2 regions of the Kitasatospora brasiliensis genome follow, and region 1 is predicted to be linked to the other one. Evidence: riboswitches for the same ligand, from Rfam matches in the RefSeq annotation. Region 1 holds a riboswitch; the other holds the start of a gene.

Region 1 (7,680 bases):
TGACGTGCCCGGCCAGCAGCGCGTACCCGACGAAGGCCACCGTGTCGATCAGCGCGTGCGCCGCCACCAGCGGCATCACCCGCCCCCAGCGCCGGTACAGCAGGCAGAACACCACGCCCATCACCATGTTGCCGACCAGCCCGCCGACCCCCTGGTACAGGTGGTACGAGCCGCGCAACACCGAACTCGCCACCACCGCGGCCAGCCAGGACCACCCCAGCTGCCCCACCCGGCGCAGCAGGTAGCCGAGGACGACGACCTCCTCCAGGATGGCGTTCTGCCAGGCCGAAGCCACCAGCACCGGCACCCGCCACCACACGTCCGGCAGCCCGGACGGCGCCACCGTCAGGTTGTACCCGGCCGCCTGCGAGGCCAGGTAGAGCGCCAGTCCCGACCCGCCGATCGCGGCCGCGACGGCGGCGCCCCGGCCGAGGTCGCGCGGCTTCTGCCCGAGGTCGAAGCCCAGCACCCGCAGCGCGACGCCCTCGCGCACCAGCAGGTAGCCGACCAGCACCACCGGCATCAGCCCGCGCCCGATGTAGTACAGCTGCCACACCAGGTCCAGCCAGGGCCGCCCGGGCGCCCGCGAGCCGTTCAGCGTGGCGACCTGCTGGCCGAGCTTGAGCGGTTCGGTGAGCGAGCCGGTGAAGCTGATCAGCGCGCTGATCCCGCTGGCCCCGAGGGAGAGGCCGAGGACGATCAGCAGCTCCACGCCGAACAGCCGACGGGTGGGCTTCGCGGTCTCCGGCGCGGTCGGGACGGTCGTCACGGGGGCTCCAGCGGACGGGCGGTCGCTCCGGCCGTCGGCCGACCGCCGGAGCGATCATCCTGACACAACCGCCGCACGGCCCCGACGGGCGCCTAGGCCACCGGCCAGGTGTGCACCGGCTCGCCGCCGCGCATGTGTTCGGCGTAGCGCCTGGTCATCGCCGCGAGCGCGGCCGGCCGGTCCATCCCGTACTGCTCGCGCAGCCGGTGGAAGGTCGCGGCTTGCCAGGACGCGCCGTTGGTGCGGCGCAGGCAGCGCTGCTCGATGATGCCCAGGTAGCGGTCCCGGTCGGCGGGCTCCACGCCCCACTCGTCCAGTCCCTGGTAGGCCATCGGGAGCAGCTCGTTCAGCACCAGGTCGACGGCGGACACCGTCTGCAACCCGCCGCCGCGCCCGGCCCGCCCGGGGCGGGGCCACTGGAACACCGCGTCGATGCCGTACCGGGCGCCCTGCCGGAAGTTCTCGTCCGCCCGTTCGAACGGCAGCCGGGTCCAGATCGGCCGGGGCTGCTCGGCGAGCACCCGCACGAGCCCGTAGTAGAAGGCGGCGTTGGCCAGGGTGTCGGCCACCGTCGGCCCGGCCGGCAGCGCCCGGTTCTCCACCCGCAGGTGCGCCACCCCGCCCGCGACGTCGTACACCGGCCGGTTCCAGCGGTAGATGGTGCCGTTGTGCAGCCGCATCTCGGCGAGCCTGGGCGCGCCGCCGGAGGTCAGCACCTTCAGCGGGTCCTCGTCGTCGCAGATCGGCAGCAGCGCGGGGAAGTACCGCAGGTTCTCCTCGAACAGGTCGTACGCCGAGTCCACCCAGCGCTCGCCGAACCAGGTGATCGGGCGCACGCCCTGTGCCTTGAGCTCCGCCGAACGGGTGTCGCAGGCCTGTTGGAAGAGCACCGGACGGGTCTCCCGCCACAGCTCCCGACCGAACAGGAACGGCGAGTTGGCGCCGAGCGCGAGCTGCGGCCCGCAGAGCGCCTGGGCCGCGTTCCACACCGAGGAGAACCGCTCCGGGGTGACCTGGAGGTGCAGCTGGAGCGAGGTCGCGGCGGCCTCGGCGACCATGGTGATCGACTCCAGCTGGAGGTGCTCGACGCCCTCGATGTCCAGCGCGATCTCCTCCCCCCGGGCGGCCAGGATCTGGTCGCTGAGCAGGCTGTACCGCTGGTTGTGGCTCATCGAGTCCAGCCCGGTGTGGGCGTGCTCCAGCGTCGGCAGGATGCCCACCATGACGATCCGGGTGCCCGCCTCGGCCGCCCGCCGGTCGGCGTAGCGCAGCCCGGTGTCGATCTCCTCGCGCAGTTCCTCGAAGACGTGCCCGCAGAGCCGGTGCGGCGTGATGTTGACCTCGATGTTGAACTTGCCGAGCTCGGTCTGGAAGTCGCTGGAGCCGATCTCGCTCAGCACCTGCGCGTTGTTCATGGCCGGCAGGCCCTGTTCGTCGGACAGGTTGAGCTCGATCTCCAGGCCTATCACCGCCCGCGGCCGGTCGAACCGGTCCTCCCGGATCATCCGTCCCAGCGCTTCGAGGCACGCCTGGAGCTTGCGCCGGTACAGCTGCCGGTCCGCCAGTTCCGCCCGAGTCGCCACGACCTTCTCGCCCACGGTCCCCTCCTCCAGAGCCACCCCGTCGAGCACCCGGTCGACCGACCGTGCAACCAATATGCCCACCTCGAAGATCGATACCCGAACGCTTGTACTGGCTTGCATTGCAAGGCATCTGACGGAAAATCAGACGAACTGTAGACTTGCCCGTCACCACGGCCCGTGATAAACAGATCACCCTGCGCACCCGTTCGAATTCGCACAGCGCTCCGGCCGGTCCGCCATTGCCCCGAAGCCCGTCTACGGCGGCGACCGCGCCGGCACCGCGATCCTGCACAACCGGACCCGGCAGGCCCCGTCACCGATGACGCGCCGCCGCGCCGCGCCGGTATGCCGCACTCGCACGCCGATCTCGCTTGGAGAGGCGGACCCCGCCATGACTCTGCAAACCCCCCAGCCCCCGCCGAGCGCGCTGCGCGCGGTCCTGGGCGCGCTCGACTCGGAGACCGCGCTGCGCCAGCCCGCCGCCGCAGCGCTGCGCCATCCGAACGGCCCCCTGCTCCCCGCCCACCCGCTCGCGGTGCACGTCCTGAACGGCCCGCGCCCGGAGCTCCCGGCCGCCCGCCGCACCGGATGGCGCTTCCTGATCAAGGACGGCACCGAGGTGGCCGCCGCCGCCGAGGTGGTGCAGAGTGCCGAGGGCCACACCTTCTCCCACTTCACCGCCGGTCCGTACCTCGACTCGACGGTCCGGGCGCTGCGCGAGGCCTGGCAGCTCGCCCAGAGCTCCCGGACGCCCCGGCAGCCCCGACTGCTGACCTTCCCCGGCCAGTACGCCACGGCGCTGTGGCTGCACAGCCCCGACACCGGGCCCTCCGGCGACCTGCTGATCCCGCTGGCCCCGGCCCCGCTCGGCGTCACCGCGCACCGCGCCAGCCCGGCCGCCGAACTGCTGCCGCTGCTCGCCCGCGCCCCGCTCGCCCGACCGCTGCTGCTCGGCTCCTCCTGACCCGCCGCAACCCCCACGGGCCGCCGGGCCCACCCGCCCGGCGGCCCCCGGCCATGCCCCCGGCACACCTCACCGGACGGGACCACCCGGCCGGGCCATCCGCCATGACCCCAACGGGTCATGCCCCGGCTGGCCCACTGGCGCACCCCACCCCGTCGGCCCCACCTGAACGGGTGATCTCTGCCCAGGAGTTGTGGCGCATGTCACGAAATCCCTGCGCGCGGGTCCGCGGATGCCGACACTGGGAACCAGCGTGGAAGGACCACCTGTCCTACCCACTTGAGCGTCGGTCCACACCTGGTCGGCGCGCGGACAGGATCCGACTACCGCGGCGGCCCCGGACGGCACCACCTCCGGCGGCCGCCCCACGGGGAGGATCGCAGAGCGAAGCGAGGGTACGCGTATGTGCCAGCACCGTCCTGAGTGCCCGTCGGCCGAGTCCGAGGACCGCGAGGCGGCCGAATCGGTGGCCCGCCACCCGGAGCAGGGCTGGAGCCTGCTCTGCAACGGCGTCGTCGTGTTCGAGGACACCGGAGAACTGCTGCCCGACGGCCGGGTGATCGCCCCGCGCCGCCCTGTCGCCCACGCGGCCTGACCACCCGGTCCGACCGTACGGCGGGGGCAGCCGCCGACTCCACAGCAGGAACAGCACGAAGAACAGCACGAAGGGGCAGGGCCCCGGCGGAAACTCCGCCGGGGCCCTGCCGCGTCACCGCTGGGGTCCGTCAGACGCCGTACTCGTCCAGCGGCGGGCAGGAGCAGACCAGGTTGCGGTCGCCGTACGCGCCGTCGATCCGGCTCACCGGCGGCCAGTACTTGTCCGCCGGGTTCACGCCCGCCGGGAAGACGGCCTCCTGCCGCGAGTAGCCGTGCGCCCAGTCGCCGGCCAGCGTGGCGGCGGTGTGCGGGGCGTTGCGCAGCGGGTTGTCCTCGGCCGCCCACTCGCCCGAGCCGACCTTGTCGATCTCGCCGCGGATGGTGATCATCGCGTCGCAGAACCGGTCGATCTCGTACAGGTCCTCGGACTCGGTCGGCTCGATCATCAGCGTGCCGGCCACCGGGAAGGACATCGTCGGCGCGTGGAAGCCGTAGTCGATCAGGCGCTTGGCGATGTCGTCCACCGTCACGCCCGTCTCCTTGGTCAGCGGACGCAGGTCGATGATGCACTCGTGCGCGACCAGCCCGCCCGGACCGGTGTAGAGCACCGGGAAGTGCGGCGCCAGGCGCTTGGCGATGTAGTTGGCGTTCAGCACCGCGACCTGGGTCGCGTGCTTGAGGCCCTCGCCGCCCATCAGCCGGACGTACGCCCAGGAGATCGGCAGGATGGCCGCCGAGCCCCACGGCGCGGCCGAGATCGGGCCGACACCGGTGGCCGGGCCGGCCTCCGCCTGGAGCGGGTGGTTCGGCAGGTGCGGCGCCAGGTGGGCGCGCACCGCGACCGGGCCGACGCCCGGGCCGCCGCCGCCGTGCGGGATGCAGAAGGTCTTGTGCAGGTTCAGGTGCGAGACGTCCGCGCCGAACTTGCCCGGCTTGGCCAGGCCGACCAGGGCGTTCAGGTTGGCACCGTCCACGTACACCTGACCGCCGGCCTCGTGCACCAGGGCGCAGATGTCGGTGATCTGGGTCTCGTACACGCCGTGGGTGGACGGGTAGGTGACCATCAGAACGGCGAGGTTGTCGCGGTTCTGCTCGATCTTGGCCTTCAGGTCCTCGACGTCCACGTCGCCGTCGACCAGGGTCTTCACCACGACCACGCGCATGCCCGCCATCACCGCGGAGGCCGCGTTGGTGCCGTGCGCCGAGGACGGGATCAGGCAGACGTCGCGCTGGGTGTCGCCGTTGGCGTGGTGGTAGGCGCGCACGGCCAGCAAACCGGCCAGCTCGCCCTGCGAGCCCGCGTTCGGCTGGATTGACACGGCGTCGTAGCCGGTCACCTCGACCAGCTGCTGCTCCAGCTGGCGGATCAGGGTCAGGAAGCCCTGGGCCTGGTCGATCGGAGCGAAGGGGTGCAGCTGGCCGAACTCCGGCCAGGTCACCGCCTCCATCTCGGTGGTGGCGTTGAGCTTCATGGTGCAGGAGCCCAGCGGGATCATGCCGCGGTCCAGCGCGTAGTCCCGGTCCGACAGGCGGCGCAGGTAGCGCAGCATGGCGGTCTCCGAGCGGTGGCTGTGGAAGACCGGGTGGGTCAGGTACTCGTCCTCGCGCAGCAGCGCGGCCGGCAGCGCCTCGGCGCTCTCGGCGATCTCCACGCCCTCGACGCCGAACGCGGCCCAGACGCCGGCCAGGTGCTCGCGGGTGGTGGTCTCGTCGGTGGAGACCGAGATCCGGTCCTCGCCGTCCTGGTACACGTTGATGCCGTTGGCGCGGGCGGCGGCGGCGATCTCGGCGGCGCGGCCCGGGACGACGGCGGTGACGGTGTCGAAGAACTCGCCGTGCAGCAGCTCGACGCCGCCGGCCCGCAGGCCCTCGGCGAGGGCGGCGGCGTAGCGGTGGGTGCGGCGGGCGATGTCGGCCAGGCCGTCCGGACCGTGGTAGACGGCGTACATCGAGGCCATCACGGCGAGCAGCACCTGGGCGGTGCAGATGTTGCTGGTGGCCTTCTCGCGGCGGATGTGCTGCTCGCGGGTCTGGAGCGCCAGGCGGTAGGCGCGGTTGCCGTCGGCGTCGACGGAGACGCCGACCAGGCGGCCGGGCAGCGAGCGGGCGTACTCGGAGCGCACCGACAGGTAGCCGGCGTGCGGGCCGCCGAAGCCCATCGGCACGCCGAAGCGCTGCGAGGTGCCGCAGGCGATGTCGGCGCCCAGCGAGCCCGGGGACTTGAGCAGGGTCAGCGCGAGCAGGTCGGCGGCGACGGCGACGATCGCGCCCAGGCCGTGCGCCTGCTCGATCACCGGGGTGAGGTCGCGCACGACACCGGTGGCGCCGGGGTACTGGAGCAGCACGCCGAAGACGCCGCGCTCGACGATCTCGGCCGGGATGCCCTCGGACAGGTCGGCGACGACGACCTCGACGCCGGTCGGCACGGCACGGGTGTTGATCACCGCGACGGTCTGCGGCAGGGTCTCGGCGTCGACCAGGAAGACGCCGCCCTTGACCTTGGTGACGCGGCGGGCCAGCGCCATCGCCTCGGCGGCGGCGGTGCCCTCGTCCAGCAGCGAGGAGCCGGAGGTCGGCAGGCCGGTCAGGTCGGAGACCAGGGTCTGGAAGTTGAGCAGCGCCTCCAGGCGGCCCTGCGAGATCTCCGGCTGGTACGGCGTGTAGGCCGTGTACCAGGCCGGGTTCTCCATGACGTTGCGCAGGATCACCGGCGGGGTGAAGGTGCCGTAGTAGCCCAGGCCGATCATCGGCTGGAGCACCTGGTTGCGGCCGGCCAGCTCGCGCAGCTCGGCCAGGACCTGGGCCTCGGTCCGGCCCGCGGGCAGGTCCAGGGCGGTGATGGAACGGATCGCCTCGGGCACCGCGGTGGCGGCGAGTTCGTCCAGCGAGCCGTAGCCGACGGACGCCAGCATCTTCTCCTGCGCGGCCGCGTCGGGGCCGATGTGGCGGTTCTCGAAGGGGCTGGCCAGCTCAAGCTCGGTGAGGGTCGAGGCGCTGGTGGGGCGTCCCGCGTTCGGCTGGGCGTTCATGGTGGTCGAGGCCTCCTGGTCACGGACCGGCTGGGGCACGTACGTGGGCCGGCCTTCGCCCCTGCGGGCGACGGACCAGCCTGGACGGACGAACCCGACAGGCCTCCCCCTCTGTCATCGGGACCTGAGAGCTTCACCCGCACGGGGCGCTGTGGGCGCTCCGCCGGCTTGCACCGTCGGTGAGGGTGGTGATCGCCGGCTCCCGTGCCGACACTCCTGCCCTGCTTTCCAGAGTGACCTACCCCACACGGTACGGATGCCTGAGAGATTCCGGGGAGGAGTTGCTCCTTCGGCGCTCCGACCAGCGGTTTTCGTGATCGAAGACTCTCCCGAGCGGGCTCTGCGGTCGCCGCCCAGGGTACCAGCGGGAGGCCCCCCGATCACCGGTGCATCAGGTCGTTCGGGGTCTACGCGCGTCCCCTCGGACGGTCCAGTGCGCAGCCCGTCCGGCGCACTCCGGTCGCGTCCGCCCGATTCATGGCTTTTGGTATGAAGTGGCGGACGGAACGGGTGCTCCGGCCGCCTTCCTGCGGAGTTCCGCGGCTCAGCGCACTGGCAGCGCACTGGAGGAAAGCGTGCAGACCGACATCGACCCCCGGGACCTCATCGGCCACAGAGCCGTCGACCGCAACGGAGACAAGATCGGCACGGTCGACGAGGTCTACCTGGACGACGCCACCGGCCGGCCCGAGTGGGCCGCGGTCCGGACCGGCATCTTCGGCCGGGACGCCTTCGTCC
Region 2 (7,680 bases), on a different contig from region 1:
GCCCAGGTGCGCCGGCGGGGTGAGGCCGGTCACCTCATCCCGAGCGGGATCACTCCTGGTTGCCCAGGGTGGGGTAGAGCGGGTACTTGTCGGCCAGGGCGGTGACCCGGGCCTTCAGCGCGGCGGCGACGGTCTCGTCGAAGGCGGGCTTGAGCGCCTCGGCGATGACGTCGGCGACCTCGCGGAAGTCCTCGGCCTGGAAACCGCGGGTGGCCAGGGCCGGGGTGCCGATGCGCAGGCCCGAGGTGACCATCGGCGGGCGCGGGTCGTTCGGGACGGCGTTGCGGTTGACGGTGATGCCGACCTCGTGCAGCCGGTCCTCGGCCTGCTGGCCGTCGAGCTGGCTGTTGCGCAGGTCGACCAGGACCAGGTGGACGTCGGTGCCGCCGGAGAGCACGGTGGCGCCGGCCTCGGCCACGTCGGCCTGGAGCAGACGCTCGGCGAGGATGCGGGCACCGTCCAGGGTGCGCTGCTGGCGCTCCTTGAACTCCTCCGAGGCCGCGACCTTGAAGGCGACCGCCTTGCCGGCGATCACGTGCTCCAGCGGGCCGCCCTGCTGGCCGGGGAAGACCGCGGAGTTGATCTTCTTGGCGTACTCGGCCTTGGACAGGATGACGCCGCCGCGCGGGCCGCCCAGGGTCTTGTGGGTGGTGGTGGTGACGACGTCCGCGTACGGCACCGGGTTCGGGTGCAGACCGGCGGCCACCAGGCCGGCGAAGTGCGCCATGTCCACCATGAGCAGCGCGCCGACCTCGTCGGCGATCCGGCGGAACGCGGCGAAGTCCAGCTGGCGCGGGTAGGCGGACCACCCGGCGATGATCAGCTTCGGCTGGTGCTCCTTGGCGAGGCGCTCGACCTCGGCCATGTCGACCTGGCCGGTCTTCTCGTCCACGTGGTACGCGGCCACGTTGTAGAGCTTGCCGGAGAAGTTGATCTTCATGCCGTGGGTCAGGTGACCGCCGTGGGCCAGGCTCAGGCCCAGGATGGTGTCGCCCGGCTGGATCAGCGCGAACATCGCGGCGGCGTTGGCCTGCGCGCCGGAGTGCGGCTGGACGTTGGCGTGCTCGGCGCCGAACAGGGCCTTGATGCGGTCGATGGCGATCTGCTCGACCACGTCGACGTGCTCGCAGCCGCCGTAGTAGCGGCGGCCGGGGTAGCCCTCGGCGTACTTGTTGGTGAGAACCGAGCCCTGGGCCTCCATGACCGCCACCGGGGCGAAGTTCTCGGAGGCGATCATCTCCAGGGTGGTCTGCTGGCGGTGCAGCTCGGCGTCGACCGCGGCGGCGATCTCCGGGTCGAGGGCGTGCAGGGACTGGTTGAGAACCGTCATGGTGGTGGTCTTCCCGGTGGAGGAGGAAAGGGGGCCGCGGCTGGGGCGGGGCGGCCGCCGAACGGAGACCGCCCCGGTCAGGTGTCTCAGCCGCCGATGAAGGCGGTGTACTCGTCCGCGCTGAGCAGCGTGTCGGTGGCCTCGACGCGCACCTTGATCAGCCAGGCGTTGCCGAACGGGTCGGCGTTCACCATGGCCGGGTCGGAGACGACGTCCTCGTTGATCTCGACGACCTCGCCGGTCACCGGGGAGAACAGGTCGCTGACCGACTTGGTCGACTCCAGCTCGCCACAGGTCTCGCCGGCGGTCACGGTGTCGCCGACGGCCGGCAGCTGCACGTAGACGATGTCACCCAGGGCGGTGGCGGCGTGCTCGGTGATGCCGACCGTGGAGACACCGGCCTCGGCGGCGGTCAGCCACTCGTGCTCCTTGGTGTACTGAAGGTGCTGGGGGTTGCTCATGGCGTCATTCTCCAGGATGGGAAGCGGGCACGGCGAAGCGGGCCGCCGCTCGGACGGCTCGCGACGTGCGGGTATGGGAAATCGGGGGCTTCGGCGAGCCTCAGCGGGCGCGCTTGTAGAACGGCAGCGCGACGACCTGGACGGGCTCGTGCTTGCCGCGCACGTCCACCGCGACGGTGGTGCCGGGCTCGGCGTGGGCGGCGTCCACGTAGGCCATCGCGATCGGCCGGCCCAGGGTCGGGGACGGCGCGCCGGAGGTGATCCGGCCGATCGGCTCGCCCTCGGTGGAGACCACGGTGTACTCGGCGCGCGGCACCCGCTTGCCCTCGGAGACCAGGCCGACCAGCTTCTTCGGCGGGTTGGCCTCGGCCGCCGCGGCGGCCTGCTCCAGCGCCTTGCGGCCGACGAAGGCGCCCTCGTTGGTGGTCTTGTCGAAGCGGACGACCCGGCCCAGGCCGGCGTCGAACGGGGTGAGCTCGGTGGACAGCTCGTGCCCGTACAGCGGCATGCCGGCCTCCAGGCGCAGCGTGTCGCGGCAGGACAGGCCGCACGGGACCAGGCCGTGGCCCTCGCCGGCGGCGGTCAGCGCCTGCCAGACGTGCTCGGCGTCGACCGGGTGGCAGAAGATCTCGAAGCCGTCCTCGCCGGTGTAGCCGGTACGGGCGAGCAGCACGTCGCGGTCGGCCACCTGGGCCGGGAGGATCGCGTAGTACTTCAGGCCGGGCAGGTCGGCGTCGGTGGTCGCGGCCAGGATGCCGGTGGCCTCCGGGCCCTGGACGGCGATCAGCGCGTAGGTGTCGCGGTCGTCGGTGACGACGGCGTCGAAGCCCTTGGCGCGGGCGATCAGCTCGTCGAGGACCAGCTGGGCGTTGGAGGCGTTGGCGACGACCAGGAAGGCGTCCTCGCGCAGGCGGTAGACGATCAGGTCGTCCAGGATGCCGCCGTCCTCGGCGCAGATCATGGTGTAGCGGGCGCGCAGCTCGCCCAGCGCGGAGACGAAGCCGACCAGCGCGTGGTCCAGCATCTCGCCGGCCTGCGGCCCGGTGACGGTGATCTCGCCCATGTGCGAAAGGTCGAACAGGCCGGCCTTGGTACGGACGGCGAGGTGCTCCTCGCGCTCGCTGCCGTAGCGCAGCGGCATGTCCCAGCCGGCGAAGTCGGTCATGGTGGCGCCAAGGCTGCGGTGCAGCGCGTCGAGCGCGGTCAGGCGGAGGGACATGGCCAGGAACTCCTCGGTCGGGGCACTCAGGGGTGCACGCGACGGACCGGTCCCGCTCGGGGGCCGACCCTGCGCGCGGGCATGCGGCGGCGTGGGTCTCCCCATCTGTCGTCGAACCTGAGAGCTTCACCGCCCGCCTGCCCGAAGCTGATTTCAGCTTGGGGGACAGCATGGCGGCTTGCACCGTGGGTGGGCGTCCGACAGGGCCGGGCGCCGCTTTCCAGATGTGCCTAACCCGTGCGGTAGGGGTGCCTGAGAGATTCCGGGGAGGACTTGCTCCTTCGGCGCCGGCTGTGCCCCGGGCGGGGCATTCCGGGCTCTCCCGCGCGGGTTCGAGCGGCCGGTATGGAGTTGTGGGGGCCCGCGGCGCATGCCGTCGGACGCGCACATCATGGCACGTCCCCGGTAGCGAGGGGGAGAGGGGACCCGGTCACATGAGGCCCGCTCACACGGCGTGGTCCCGAACAGGAGCCCTAACGTCGGGAGCCCCGGGCCCTAGACTGCTGCGCGTCGGCGCAGCAGAGGGCGGCCGACCGGCATGAGGGCGGAATCGGCGGCGCATGGGATACCCGGTGGAGCAGCAGCAGGGGTGGGGCGGACCGGAGGAGGCGCCGGCGGGCGGCTCCTGGCCGGCCAACGAGCTGGAGCAGGTGCTGACCGCGGCCCTGGGCGATCCGGGCGCGACCCCGCGGGTGGTCGAGGTGCTGGCCCGCAGTCAGGTGTGGGTGCCGCTGCCGGCCGGGGCCGATCCGCAGGGGCAGTCGCTGGACCTGCCGACCATCGAGCTGGGCGGCGACCCGTACGTCCCGGTGTTCTCCTCGCAGGAGGTGTTCCTCCGGCACGCACCGGGGATGGCCTTCGCGATCGCACCGGTCTGGGAGTTCGCCCGCGGGCTGCCGCTGGGCGTGGGCATCGCGGTGAACCCGGAGGCCGCGGTGGGCATCCCGGTGCCGCCGCAGGGGGTCGCCGAGCTGCGCCGGGGGCCGCGCGAGGAGCGCTGGGAGGACCCGGCGGCGCCGACCGGCGGGCGGGTGGCGCTGCGCGAGCCGGTGCCGGGCGAGGACCCGGAGCACTTCCTGGCCGCCTGCCGGGCCGAACTGACGGCGCTGCCCGGGGTGTTGACCGCCCGTAGGGCGCTGGCCAGCATCGAGGGCGAGCCGACGGTGATGTTCGTGGGCGTCCAGTTGGACCCGGCGGCCCCGGCCGAACCGGCCGCGGTGAACGAGGCACTCGGGCGAGCGCTGGGAACCGCGCCGCTGCCCGGAGGCGTCCACCTCGTACTGCTCGACCTCGCCGACGACCCGGTGGTCGAGTGGCTGCTCACCCGGGTGATGCCCTTCTACGCCAGGGCCTGAGCGGTTCGTATGACAGGCACGTCGCCGTGGCGGTGGCCGGTGCCGCGCCATAGGGTGCGTGCAGACGGCCGACGGGCCGGCGGGTTCGAGGAAAGAGGCGCGGCGAGGTGGGCGCATGAGTGCGGGAGCAGGAGCGGGCGGTGTGCCGGGGCCCTGGGGCCAGGCACCGGCCGGGCGCCCGGGAGCTGACCCGGGCGCGTTGGAGCGCGCCCTGCGCGAGGTCGCGCCGGAGCGCTACGACGCGTACGAGCGCCTGCTGCACGCGCTGGCGGACGGCCAGGTCTGGATGCTGCTGTGGCACGGCACGCCGGGCAGCCCGGACGCCCAGTACGGGAACATGGAGATCAGCGGCCACGGCTACGCGCCGGCCGTCACCTCGTCCGAGCAGCTGACCTCCTCCGGCTGGGGCCGGGCCCACGAGGTCATCTCCGGCCGGGAGATCGCCGCCTCGCTGTACCGCACCCGCTGGGGCCTGTGGCTCAATCCGCACGCGCCCGGCGGCGGCGTCGGGGTGCCCTGGGCGGACCTGCGGCGGATCGCCGCGGGCCTGGAGCGGCTGCCCGCCGGGCCGTTGAAGCTGAGCGAGCCGCAGCTGAACGCCCAGCCGTTCTTCGCGCTGCTGGAGCGCCAGGCCGCCGAGGTGCGCGCGGTACGGGCGCTGCGCCGGGCCTGGGTGCAGCCCGCGGTGGGGGAGTCGTACCTGGCCATCGGCCTTGACCTGTACGAGAGTTCGCCGCAGGCCGTGGAGGCGGTGCGGGCGCTGATGCAGCGGGCGATCGCGGTGGCCCCGGAGGGGCTCGCGGTGTCCACGGTGGCGATGTCGGACGAGTACGACCCGGTGGCGCTGTGGATGCGCGCCAACGCGCGGCCGTTCTTCGACCGGGAGGCGGGCCGCCCGCCGACCGGCCCGTACCCGCCGGTGCCGCCGCCGGCCTACCCGGGGCAGTCGATGCCGGGTTACGCCTACGGCACCCAGCCGCCCGCGACGGGCTGGCAGCAACAGCAGCAGCCGTCGCAGCGGCCGTGGCCCGGGTACCCTGGGCGCTGAATCGCAAAACCAATTCCCCGAAGCCGACTTGACTGTCCGTCGAGTCGGCTTCGATGCTTTCCGGACGAATTTTCCGGCACGTGCTCGGATCATCTTGACATGATCGTTACAGCAATGTGAAGAGTCATATGCCGAAGATCGCCGAGGTGCATGCGCGCAGATCACAGTTGGGCATCTGTCGGTTGTCAGGGCTGGCGCAAGCCAGTTCGGATGGCAGAGAGTTCTGCGCAACGCACCGCGCGTACTCGAACCCCACAAAGGTGAGCGCGGCCGCCGACAGCCCGCCCGCGCGAAGCCCATCCCGCGTGTTGGCAGCGCCTGTGCACGACGCGCTGCCGTCAACACTCGCTCCTCCTAAGCACCTCCGCACGTCCGTAGCCGCACCGCCGAAGCCGACGGCCGGCACCCGTGGGCCGGCCACCGTCGGCGAGGGGACCAACTGACCATGACCGCATCCGTGACCACCGCCGGGAACGAACCGGAGGCGCCCGCCGCCGCCGGCCCGGCCAAGAAGATCGAGGGCCGCTCCCTCGGGCAGATCGCCTGGACCCGCTTCAAGCGGGACAAGGCCGCCGTCGCCGGCGGCGTCGTGGTGATCGTCCTGATCCTGCTCGCCGTGCTGGCCAAGCCGATCGAGTCGATGTTCGGGCTCGACCCGGACGCCCTCCACCAGGACCTGCTGGACGCCGACCTCGGTGGACTGCCGCTCGGCGACTGGGGCGGCATGAGCCTGGACCACCCGCTCGGCGTGGACCCGCTCCAGGGCCGTGACCTGCTCACCCGCATCATCGAGGGCTCCTGGGTCTCCCTGCTGGTCGCCTTCGGCGCGACCGTCCTGTCCAACACCATCGGCACCGTGCTCGGCATCATGGCCGGCTACTACGGCGGCTGGGTGGACACCCTGATCAGCCGGGTGATGGACGTCTTCCTGGCGTTCCCGCTGCTGCTCTTCGCCATCGCGATCTCGACCTCGCTCCAGGGCGGCGCGTTCGGCCTGCACGGCCTGCCGCTGCACATCATGGTGCTGATCTTCGTGATCGGCTTCTTCAACTGGCCCTACATGGGCCGGATCGTGCGCGGCCAGACGCTGTCGCTGCGCGAGCGGGAGTTCGTCCACGCGGCCCGCAGCCTGGGCGCCCGCGGCCCGTTCATCCTGTTCAAGGAGCTGCTGCCGAACCTGGTCGGTCCGATCCTGGTCTACTCGACCCTGCTGATCCCGACCAACATCCTCTTCGAGGCCGGGCTGAGCTTCCTCGGCGTCGGCATCCAGCCGCCGCAGGCCTCCTGGGGCGGCATGCTCCAGGACGCGATCCGGTACTACCAGGTGGACCCCCAGTACATGGTGGTCCCGGGTCTGGCGATCTTCATCACCGTGCTCGCCTTCAACCTGCTCGGCGACGGCCTGCGCGACGCCCTCGACCCGAAGAACAACTGACCCAGCGTCAGCCACTGGCGCCGCGTCACCCGTTGGCCCCGCGCCAGGACCCTCATACCGCCTCCACATCCCCAAGGGGTTGATCTCACCCATGCGTAGGTCCCGTACCGTCGCCCTGACCGCGGCGGCCGCCGCCGCGGTCCTGGTCGTGACCGGTTGCACCAGCTCGTCGAAGAGCGGCGGCGACGCGTCGTCCTCCGGCTCCGCGGGCGGCTCCGGCGCCAACGCGGCCACCAAGAGCATCGTCAACGCCTCGGACAAGAAGGGCGGGACGGTCACCTTCGAGATGAAGGGCACCCCGGACTCGCTCGACCCGGGCAACACCTACTACGCGTACGTCTACAACTTCTCGCGCCTGTACGCCCGTTCGCTGATCACCTTCAACCCGGCGCCCGGCGAGGAGGGCAACAAGACCGTCCCGGACCTCGCCGAGTCGGCGGGCCAGCCGAGCGCGGACGGCCTGACCTGGACGTACAAGCTGCGCGCCGGTCTGAAGTACGACGACGGCACCCCGATCACCTCGAAGGACGTCAAGTACGCCGTCGAGCGCTCCAACTTCACGGACGTGCTCACCAACGGCCCGACGTACTTCCGCAACCTGCTGGTCGACAACGCGACGCCGTACCAGGGTCCGTACAAGGACAAGGAGGGCGGCCTGGACTCGATCCAGACGCCGGACGACCTCACCATCGTCTTCCACCTCCAGCACCCGTTCGCGGACTTCGACTACCTGGTCGCCACCCCGCAGACCGCGCCCGTCCCGCAGGCGAAGGACACCGGCGCCGACTACGTCAAGCACGTGGCCTCCTCGGGCTCCTACAAGTTCGAGTCC

The links. Region 1 has a riboswitch for glycine ahead of gcvP (aminomethyl-transferring glycine dehydrogenase). Riboswitches for the same ligand answer to the same signal wherever they lie in the genome.
Region 2: linked by a shared signal. The riboswitch ahead of gcvT (glycine cleavage system aminomethyltransferase GcvT) and the one ahead of gcvP (aminomethyl-transferring glycine dehydrogenase) in region 1 are both predicted to bind glycine.

Annotation. Positions count from the first base shown of each region.
Region 1 covers NZ_JAUOOW010000004.1:127,519-135,198, reverse strand. The annotation lists gene QWJ13_RS16720 (CPBP family intramembrane glutamic endopeptidase) at 1-769, opposite strand, end outside; gene QWJ13_RS16725 (hypothetical protein) at 1-3, shown strand, start outside; gene QWJ13_RS16715 (glutamate-cysteine ligase family protein) at 862-2,367, opposite strand; gene QWJ13_RS16710 (hypothetical protein) at 2,744-3,316, shown strand; gene QWJ13_RS16705 (DUF5999 family protein) at 3,720-3,911, shown strand; gene gcvP (aminomethyl-transferring glycine dehydrogenase) at 4,042-6,942, opposite strand; glycine riboswitch at 7,047-7,179, opposite strand; glycine riboswitch at 7,181-7,284, opposite strand; gene QWJ13_RS16695 (PRC and DUF2382 domain-containing protein) at 7,518-7,680, shown strand, end outside.
Region 2 covers NZ_JAUOOW010000005.1:166,636-174,315, reverse strand. The annotation lists gene glyA (serine hydroxymethyltransferase) at 50-1,330, opposite strand; gene gcvH (glycine cleavage system protein GcvH) at 1,417-1,791, opposite strand; gene gcvT (glycine cleavage system aminomethyltransferase GcvT) at 1,892-3,010, opposite strand; glycine riboswitch at 3,241-3,345, opposite strand; gene QWJ13_RS20370 (enhanced serine sensitivity protein SseB C-terminal domain-containing protein) at 3,571-4,365, shown strand; gene QWJ13_RS20365 (enhanced serine sensitivity protein SseB C-terminal domain-containing protein) at 4,481-5,413, shown strand; gene QWJ13_RS20360 (ABC transporter permease) at 5,859-6,848, shown strand; gene QWJ13_RS20355 (ABC transporter substrate-binding protein) at 6,940-7,680, shown strand, end outside.